DNA from 3 places in the Neisseria sp. SLRRB23 genome. Region 1 is predicted to be linked to each of the others. Evidence: predicted binding sites of a transcription regulator. Region 1 holds the regulator's gene; each other region holds the start of a gene.
What was found. Region 1 encodes sigma-54, which starts transcription at its own class of promoters, with help from an activator protein. Its sites were predicted from a motif close to CTGGCACGCTTCATGCTT; they were not measured.
Positions count from the first base shown of each region.

Region 2: the regulator sigma-54 is predicted to act here: its motif matches at 1,262-1,279, upstream of ACRPFF_RS01905 (pilin).
Region 3: the regulator sigma-54 is predicted to act here: its motif matches at 1,985-2,002, upstream of ACRPFF_RS10120 (acyl-CoA dehydrogenase family protein).

Region 1 covers NZ_JBPBFH010000027.1:14,175-17,455, reverse strand. Annotated here, with positions in the region: gene ACRPFF_RS08175 (hypothetical protein) at 1-118, opposite strand, end outside; gene hpf (ribosome hibernation-promoting factor, HPF/YfiA family) at 140-433, opposite strand; gene rpoN (RNA polymerase factor sigma-54) at 508-1,851, opposite strand; gene katA (catalase KatA) at 2,194-3,281, shown strand, end outside.
Region 2 covers NZ_JBPBFH010000005.1:6,962-10,242, reverse strand. Annotated here, with positions in the region: gene ACRPFF_RS01915 (DUF3079 domain-containing protein) at 1-43, shown strand, start outside; gene ACRPFF_RS01910 (hypothetical protein) at 62-211, shown strand; gene ACRPFF_RS01905 (pilin) at 1,409-1,897, shown strand; gene ACRPFF_RS01900 (hypothetical protein) at 2,084-2,224, opposite strand; gene yccS (YccS family putative transporter) at 2,763-3,281, opposite strand, start outside.
Region 3 covers NZ_JBPBFH010000044.1:7,427-10,707, forward strand. Annotated here, with positions in the region: RNA gene ssrA (transfer-messenger RNA) at 1-220, shown strand, start outside; gene ACRPFF_RS10120 (acyl-CoA dehydrogenase family protein) at 478-1,905, opposite strand; gene mfd (transcription-repair coupling factor) at 2,114-3,281, shown strand, end outside.

The sequences.
Region 1 (3,281 bases):
TTGCGCGGAGGTATGTGTTGAGCATCAAAACCGGTTCAAGATAAGGTGGATTTGCTTCATATTTGGTTATGCAGGATAAACAATGCCGTCTGAAACGGAAATCTGTTTCAGACGGCATTTTGCCGTTACGGACTTTCGGTCAATGGCGGACTTCTCCGATTTTTTCTTTGTGTTTTAATACGGCGCGGTCAAGTTTGTCTGTCAGGGTGTCGATGGCGGCATACATGTCCTGACCGTCGGACTCGACGTGCAGGTCTTTACCGGCAAGGTGTACGTCTGCCTCGGCCTTATGGCCAGCTTTTTCCACAGACAGCGTTACAGTTATAGAAATGATGTCCGAAGCGTGGCGGTTGATGCGCTCCAGTTTCTTGGAAACGTGGTTTTTGATGGCTTCGGTAACGTCAAAATTCAGACCGGTGATTTTCAGATTCATGATACAGCTCCTTCGGTGGGTTCTGTCCGTCGGCGACGGAACGGAAAAACGGGTTGTAGCATTGTGTTGAAAAATTATTCTGCGGTTTTGCGTTTGTGTGCTGCCGGAATCTCAAGGGATTCCCTGTATTTGGCAACGGTGCGGCGGGAAACCTCCATACCGCGGAAAGCCAGCAGGTTGGCGAGTGCCTCGTCAGAATAGGGCTTGCGTTTGTCTTCGCTGCCGACAAGCTGGGAGAGTGCGGCTTTAACGGCGTGTTGGCTGACGGCTTCTTTACCTTCTTCCATTTGAACTGCCTGCGTGAAGAAATAGCGTAGCGCAAACACTCCGCGCGGGCAAGACAAATATTTTTGGTTGGCCGCGCGGGAGACGGTACTTTCTGCCACACCCAATTCGGCGGCAGCATCTTTCATCATCAGGGGGACGAGTCCGATTTCGCCAAAAGTAAAAAAGTCTGCCTGATGTTTAACGATGTATTCGGCAAGGAGGACGACGGTTGCCTTCCTCAATTCGAGCGAATCGATACGTTGTCTGGCTTCGCTGATTTTTTCCTTCCATTCGGGCGAGAGGCCTTCAGACGGCATCAGTTCGCAATATTCGCTGTTCATTTGCAGAGGAGACAGGGAGTCTTCGTTGAAACTGACCGTCCAGCCGTCTTTACTTTCCTCAACCCAGACATCCGGGCGGATATACGGCGTGGGCGTGGACGAGGCAAAACCGGCGGCGGGAAAGGGATTGAGCGAAGCAATGAGGTCGAGTGCGGCTTCGAGTGTGCCGCTGTCGGTTTGGGGCAGGTGTTTTTTTATTCGTGCGAGGGTTTGGCTGCGGTTGCCGTCAATGCTGTCGAGGGCGTTTCGGACGATATGCAGGGCGGCGGGTTTGGCAGCACATTCGCCCAATCTTTCTATCTGCAGTATCAGCGATTCGGTCAAATCGGCGGCGGCCACGCCTGCTGGGTCGAATTTTTTCAATGCGGTCAGCGCGTGTTGCAGCATTGCTTCATCCAACATCCACTCCAAGGGCGTATGGTCGAGGATGTCTTCGATGCTGTCGGTCAGATAACCCTGCTCGTCAAGGAAATCGATAAGGATGTGGACACAGGCGGCTTCTTGGTCGGAAAGCGGGTGTTCGCACCCTTGCGCGTGCAGGTATTGCTTGAAATCCTGCTCGCCGGCGATGTTGGACAGCATATCTTCGCCTTCGTCTCCGCCGATTTGGCGCGCGGGCGCAGTGTAATGGCTGAATTCGGCATCGGAAAATTCATCCGTGTCTTTGCGTTCGAGCAGGGGGTTGTCCGACAGCCAGTTTTCGACCTCGCGTTCAAGTTCGATACCCGACATCTGCAATACGCGCAAAGATTGTTGCAGCCGCTGGTTGAGCTGCTGGGTCTGTTTGAGCTTTATTCCGAGTAACGTCATGATAATGCGAGAGAATTATTCTTTTGGCCTGTCGGCGGCAGATGATGCCAGGAAACATTATTATAAATGGTTTTATGTAGGGATTTTGATTCGTTCCGATAACAAAAAACAAACGAAAATAGAATATTGATTGCTTATAACAATATTAAATCGATTTCATAGTTTTAATAGCGAAAATCTTGGCGTATAGTTGCCTTCATAGTTTAAATAAAAGGAAAACTAAATGTCTATTCATGAAATCTATTGCAACCAAGAAACCAGTTACGAATACGCTTTCCGCCAAATCGTGCTGTAAGCCGTTTGTCGTATCTTTTGATTAACCAAGGAAAAGGAACACGAGCTATGACTACCTCCAAATGCCCCGTAACCCATCTGACCATGAACAACGGCGCGCCTGTTGCCGACAATCAAAACAGCCTGACCGCCGGTCCGCGCGGCCCCCTGCTGGCGCAGGATTTGTGGCTGAATGAAAAACTCGCCGACTTCGTGCGCGAAGTCATCCCCGAACGCCGTATGCACGCCAAAGGTTCGGGCGCGTTCGGTACGTTTACCGTAACGCACGACATCACCAAATACACCCGCGCCAAAATCTTCAGCGAAGTCGGCAAAAAAACCGAGATGTTCGCCCGTTTCACCACCGTGGCAGGCGAACGCGGCGCAGCCGATGCGGAACGCGACATCCGCGGTTTTGCGCTGAAGTTCTATACCGAAGAAGGCAACTGGGATGTGGTCGGCAACAACACGCCCGTATTCTTCCTGCGCGACCCGCGTAAATTCCCCGACCTGAACAAAGCCGTCAAACGCGATCCGCGTACCAATATGCGCTCAGCCACAAACAACTGGGACTTCTGGACGCTGCTGCCCGAAGCACTGCACCAAGTTACCATCGTCATGAGCGACCGCGGTATTCCCGCCAGCTACCGCCATATGCACGGCTTCGGTTCGCATACTTACAGCTTCTGGAACGAAGCGGGCGAACGTTTCTGGGTGAAATTCCATTTCCGCAGCCAACAAGGCATTAAAAACCTGACCAACGAAGAAGCCGCAAAAATCATCGCCGATGACCGTGAAAGCCATCAGCGCGACCTGTACGAAGCCATCGAGCGCGGCGAGTTTCCGAAATGGACGATGTACATCCAAGTCATGCCTGAAGCCGATGCGGAAAAAGTGCCTTATCATCCGTTTGACCTGACCAAAGTTTGGCCGAAAAAAGACTATCCGCTGATTGAAGTGGGCGAATTCGAGTTGAACCGCAATCCCGAAAACTTCTTCGCCGATGTGGAACAATCCGCCTTCGCACCGAGCAACCTTGTTCCCGGTGTCGGCGCGAGCCCGGATAAAATGCTGCAGGCGCGTTTGTTCAACTACGCCGACGCGCAACGCTACCGCTTGGGCGTGAACTTCCGCCAAATCCCCGTCAATCGTCCGCG
Region 2 (3,281 bases), on a different contig from region 1:
CAAACCCCATATCAAGCTCCCCCTCAAAAACAAAACCGCCTGATTCCCCTTTTCCCTGCCTGTGCCCGCCTTGCACCTGCCTGCCGAATACGGCGACCACAACGGTAATGAGGCAAACCGCCGCCCTTTCCGCCCCGTCGAAAACGGCGGATTTTTTTGCATCAAGGAAACAGCCCGACAGAAATACCGCTTCAACAAAGCCGTGTTGTAACGGCAGACTGATGCCGTCATTCCCGCGCAGGCGGGAATCCAAACCTTAAGGCAGTGGCAATATTTAAAGATTATCTGAAAGTTTGAGGTTCTAGATTCCCGTTTTCACGGGAATGACGAAAGGTTGCGAGAATCCGGCTTGTTCGGTTTCGGTTTTTTTGAGATTTCGGGTAATTTCCAAATCGTCATTCCCACGAAAGTGGGAATCCAGACCTGTCGGCACGGAAACTTATCGGGTAAAAAGGTTTCTCCAGTTCCGAGTCCTAGATTCCCGCTTTCGCGGGAATGACGAAGAGTTGCAGGAATGGCGAAGCTTCAGACGGCATCGTCCCTCACCGTCATTCCCGCGCAGGCGGGAATCCAGACCTTTGGGCGGCGGCAATATTCAAAGGTTATCTGAAAGTTTGAGGTTCTAGATTCCCGTTTTCACGGGAATGACGAAAGGTGGCGGGAATCCGGCTTGTTCGGTTTCGGTTTTTTTGAGATTTCGGGCAACTTCTAAACCGTCATTCCCGCGTAGGCGGGAATCCAGTGTGTTCGGTTTCAGTTGTTTTTGGGTTTCGGGTAATTTCCAAATCGTCATTCCCACGAAAGTGGGAATCCAGACCTGTCGGCACGGAAACTTATCGGGTAAAAAGGTTTCTCCAGTTCCGAGTCCTAGATTCCCACTTTCGTGGGAATGACGGAATGTAGGTTCGTGGGAATGACGGTTTAGGTATTTTTATAGAAAGCCGTAGGGGGGCTGTAGGGTGGGCTTCAGCCCACCAATCCACCAATTCATACCCATCCTACCAACTCACCCACTCCCAACCCATCCCAAAAAAAATGCAAACGCCCCCGCCCCTGACACATTAAACTGACAAAAAACGGCACATGACAAAAAATGTCAGCCAAAAACTGACCAAAAATGTCAAAAGTGACCAAAAACGTCAGCCCTGCGCCGAGCACGCCCTTTTAAAAAATCGCGAAAATAAAACCAAAATAATAAAAATATATTTTAAAAACAATAAATAATAAAAAAATTTAAAAAAATGCAGCGTTTGGCAAGATTTTGGCACGCCGATTGCTGTAAGAAAGACAAGCCGAAAGGCAAAGCAAAAAAGACTGATGGTCAAATACATTACGGGTTTTATAATTTTCCGGCAGATGCCGTAAAACGTTTTATTTTTCACTTAAACTTTAAACTAGGAGTTATCCCATGAAAGCAATCCAAAAAGGTTTCACCCTGATCGAGTTGATGATCGTTATCGCCATCGTAGGTATCTTGGCTGTTGTTGCCCTGCCTGCATACCAAGACTACACTGCACGTGCGCAAGTTTCTGAAGCCATCGTTTTGGCTGAAGGTCAAAAAGCTGCAGTTGCCGAATACTACGCAACCAACGGTCAATTCCCTACTTCTAATACAGATGCCGGTGTTGCTGCAGCATCTAATATCACAGGTAAATATGTTCAGCAAGTTGCAGTTGGTACTGGTGGTGTCATTACCGCAACCATAAAAAGTTCAGGTGTAAACACCGATATCAAATCTAAAACTGTTTCTTTGGAACCTGGTGTGGCTACTGTTGCGACAGGTGGTTCCGGTACTACATCTTCTAACGGTGCCTTCACTTGGAAATGTGGTCCAGGTAAAACTAACGGTGTTGACAAAAAATTCCTGCCTGCTACCTGCCGCGAAACTATCAGCTAATAGTTTAAGTATGGTCGGGGATAAGCCCGATAAGGCAAACAAAATGCCGTCTGAATCTGTTTCAGACGGCATTTTTTATTTCGGAGCTTGTTTTTTTATTCCTGCCTGTCTTTTCCTTGCTCCCGCCGTCCCTTTCCTTATTTCGTCATTCCCGCCACCTTCCGTCATTCCCGCGCAGGCGGGAATCTAGGTCTGTCGGTACAGAAACTTATCGGGTAAAACGGTTTCTTTAGATTTTACGTTCTGGATTCCCGCCTGCGCGGGGATGACGGTGCGGAGGGTGGACGATGCCGTCTGAAACTTCGCCATTCCCATGATTCCCGCCACCTTCCGTCATTCCCGTGCTTACCGCAACCTTTCGCCATTCCCGTCATTCCCGCCACTTTTCGTCATTCCCGCGAAAGCGGGAATCTAGAATCTCTAAAGCTTCAGCTAACCTTTGAATATTGCCGCTATCCCAAGGTCTAGATTCCCGCCTGCGCGGGAATGACGGTTTAGAAGTTGCCCGAAACCTCAAAAAAACCGAAACCGAACAAACCGGATTTCCGCAACATTCCGTCATTCCCGCCACCTTTCGTCATTCCCGTGAAAACGGGAATCTAGAACCTCAAACTTTCAGATAATCTTTGAATATTGCCACTGCCCAAAAGTCTAGATTCCCGCCTGCGCGGGAATGACGGGTCTTTTATCATCTTTAAATATTACTGTCGCCCAAAGGTCTGGATTCTCGCCTGCGCGGGAATGACGGCGGAGCCCGACGGGGTGAAAAAATACAGTTGCTTGTATTTACCCTACACAACGTCTTATTCACTATCTTGCAACCTGCCTAACAATCCGCCCTCTCTTACAAAATGCCGAAATTTTTTCAGGCTGCGTTTTGGGGCTGCCTGTGCGGAATTTGTCGGTAGGCGCGGTAGTAGGGTTCGAGCTGCCGGGCGATGAGTTGGAGCTGTTGGAGGAGAATATGGCTTTGCGCGCCGACGCTTTGCGCGCGCAGGCTGTCAAGTTCGCTACGCAGGCTGTCTAATTCTGCGTCGAAGCGGTCGGGTTCCATGTCGGGCAGGTTTTGGAAGATGTGTGCGGCGTGTTCCGCGGCATGGTAAAACCTGCCTGTAAAGTCGGGGCTGCACTCTTCGTGCATTTCGCTGCGGTATGCGCCGAGGGCGGAGATGTAGCCGGTCAGGGCGTAGCCGGTTTTGAGCAGGGTGAAGCCGGGTTGCAGGCTGCCGGCGAATTTTTCGGGTTCGCCGCTCATGTCGGAGAGGGTGCTGCTGAGGGCGGCGGTGTGTTCGTGGGCGCGGCGGCGGGTGGCGCGGTATTCGACGTCGTCGCCTGTTTCGCCGCTTTTGAGGCGTTCGGTGATTTTTTCGAGATAGGCGCCGTT
Region 3 (3,281 bases), on a different contig from region 1:
CGGTCAATGGGCTGTGTGGCGAAAGCCACAGCAACGTCATCTTACATTGACTGGTTTCCTGCCGGGTTACTTGGCAAGAAATGAGACTTAAGGTAACTGGTTCCCTGAAGGCCTGTCGGTCGGCATGACGGGGATAAGATTCCAAATAGATACGACTAAGTATGTAGAACGCTTTGTAGAGGACTTTCGGACGGGGGTTCGATTCCCCCCGCCTCCACCATACCCTATTTTCAGCAGTATCCTGTAATACGAATAAAGCCTTGAAATTCAACAGTTTCAAGGCTTTTTTATTGCCCTTGCCGAGCCGGTGTATTTTTGAATCTCCCCTGCCCTGCGAGATAACCTTCAAAAATTACGCCATCATCCGTCATTCTTTAAAATTCAATACAAACCTTCATCTGACTCCGACATTGACGATGCCTTAGCATGCCGTCTGAAAGCAACTGCACTTCAACGCCAACCCATACCCAATCATTACTATCCGCAATATCGGCAGTCCAATATGTCTTTGCGGATGTCGTTCAGCAGGAAGGCTGCGGTGTCTTCGTGTTCTGCCTGTACGAAGACAAAGAGTCGGGCGATGATTTTGCCGATGAAGACTTTTTGCAGGGCGCAGGCGTCGGTCAGGGTGTGTTCCTGCAGGAAGCTGCGGATGTCTTCGGGCAAAGTGTAGTCGCGGGCAACGGCGGCAAAGCGGGCATCGGTTTGCAGGCGGTCGAGCAGGGTTTGGTTTTTGTCCAACTTAATGCCTGCTTCTTTTTCTTCGGCGGTAGCGCGGACGAACTGGTCGTAAATTTCGGCATAAAGCATATCGTTCGGACCTTCAAAAATCGTGAAGGGACGGATGTCGATAGCGATATTGCTGGCGGTGTGTCCGCGTTCAAAACCCTTCGCGCCCAAGAGTTTTTGCAACATTTGCGCGGCGGCGTAAGTGTATTCCGTGGCGAGGGTTTTGACGATGTTTGCCTCCATTAATTGATGGGCGACTGGTGCAACGGGCGAAACGGAATGGCAGACGTAGCGGTAAAGAATCTCGGAAACCTGATAGCGGCGTTGGATTTCGCAGCGTTCGTAATCGACGAATTTGATGTCGTTGCAGACGTATCGGTTCAGGTTTTCAAGGATGTATTCCATAATGCCGTGCGTCATGCCGATCAGTTGCAGGCGGCTGCGGATAAAGATGTTTTGGAACGCGCGCAAACCGGCGGCGTCGCTCGGAGAGAGTTTCATGACGGCAGCGGCAGGCATTTGGGCATCAATGTGGTTGACGGCGTAACGGACGGCGCGCAAGCCTTCGGATGTGAGGGCTTCGTAGCGGATGTATTGTTTAGGAACGAGCAGCAGGTTGATGACTTTGGAGAGTTTGCCGTTTTTGCGTTCTTTGGCGGCGACTAGGAGGAAGTCACTTTGCGAGTTGCCCTGCCAGTATTTCGCGGCATTGACGTAAATGGTTTGTTCGTCGGTATATTCGTAGTAGGACTGCATTTCGCGTGCAATCGCCGCACCGGAGGTTTCAGGTTCGGTAATGCCCAAACCGCCGCCCTCGCCTTTGAAAACCATGTCCAAACCTTGCGCGACTTGCGCTTCGTCGCCGAATTCTTGCAGGGGCTGCAACACCAGCGCGCCTTCGATGCCGGTACGCAGGGTAACGGGCACGCCGTAATGCCCCGCAATTCGCAATACTTCCTGAATTTCAAACTGGCTGCCCCTGCGGCCGCCGTGTTTTTTGTCGAGGAAGGACAACAGCAAACCAGCCTGCTTCAAGGCAAGCCATTTGTCTTCGGGCAGGTATTGCATGAGATTGATGCCGTCTGAAAAAATGCGGCGGAATGCGGATTCGATGTGCTTTAAAAAAGCAGCCGTGTCCATGGTTGACGGCTGCGCGCTTGATTCAGTGTGTGTCATCATATTTTCCGGTTAATTTCTATTAACGGACAGTTTTATCAAACCGCTGCCCATAATTTAGAGTTTAGTTTCTAAAATTTACCACAAAGTATGGCAGCTAACAATTCGCTTCACTGTTTTCATGCTAATCAATCTTTCAGACGGCATCAGATTATCGCCATCGTGTTAAAATTGCCGTTTGCCTCCGTATCTAAAATATTTCCGCGCCATGACCTATCCTATTCCCAAACCCCGTGAAAAATCCCGTTGGCTTAATCTGTCTCAAGGCTCGCTGCCGCTGGCTTTGGCGCGTTATCTGCCGCATAAGCGGCTCAAAGTCGTGCTGACCCAAGATGCGGAACAGGCGTTGCGCCTTCAGACGGCATGGCGGTTTTTCCGTCCGCACGATACGGCGGTCTTCCTGCCGGACTGGGAAACGCTGCCTTACGAGCGTTTTTCGCCGCATCAGGATTTGGTGTCGGAGCGTCTGTCGGCGTTATGGCAGATTAAAAGCGGCGCGGCGGACGTGTTGTTCGTACCGGTTGCCACGGCGATGCAGAAGCTGCCACCTGTGCCGTTTCTGGCAGGGCGCACGTTTTGGCTGAAAACGGGGCAGACTTTGGATATAGGCCGTCTGAAAACCGATTTAGTGGATGCGGGCTACAACCATGTTTCCCATGTTGTCGCGGCGGGCGAGTTTGCCGTGCGCGGCGGCATTGTGGATTTATTCCCGATGGGCAGCGAGATGCCTTACCGCATCGATTTGTTCGACGATGAAATCGAAAGCATCAAAACCTTTGACACGGACACGCAGCGCACCATCTCCCCCGTTTCCGAAATCCGCCTGCTGCCAGCGCACGAATTCCCCACCGACAGCGGGGCGCAAAAGATTTTCCGCAGCCGCTTCCGCGAGGAAGTCGACGGTAATCCGAACAATGCCGCCGTGTACAAAGCCGTCAGCAACGGCCACTTCGGCGCAGGCGTGGAATATTATCTGCCGCTGTTTTTTGAAAACGAGCTGGAAACGCTGTTTGACTATATCGGCGAAGATGCGCTGTTTGTCTCTTTGGGCGATGTTCACGCCGAGGCAAACCGCTTTTGGAGCGACGTCAAATCACGTTACGCCATGGCACAGGGCGATGAAACCTATCCGCCTTTGCTTCCACAGCATTTGTATCTCTCTACCGACGTATTCGCAGGCCGTCTGAAAAACTACGGACAAGTTCTGCCCGATGTTTCCGGCAAGGAACACGCCCTGCCCGACCTTGCCGTCAACCGCCAAGCCGACGAGCCGTTGCAGGCATTGAAGGACTTTCAGACGGCATTTGAAGGACGGATTCTGCTGTGCGCCGAAAGTTTGGGACGGCGCGAAACCATGCTCGGTTTCTTGCAGCAAA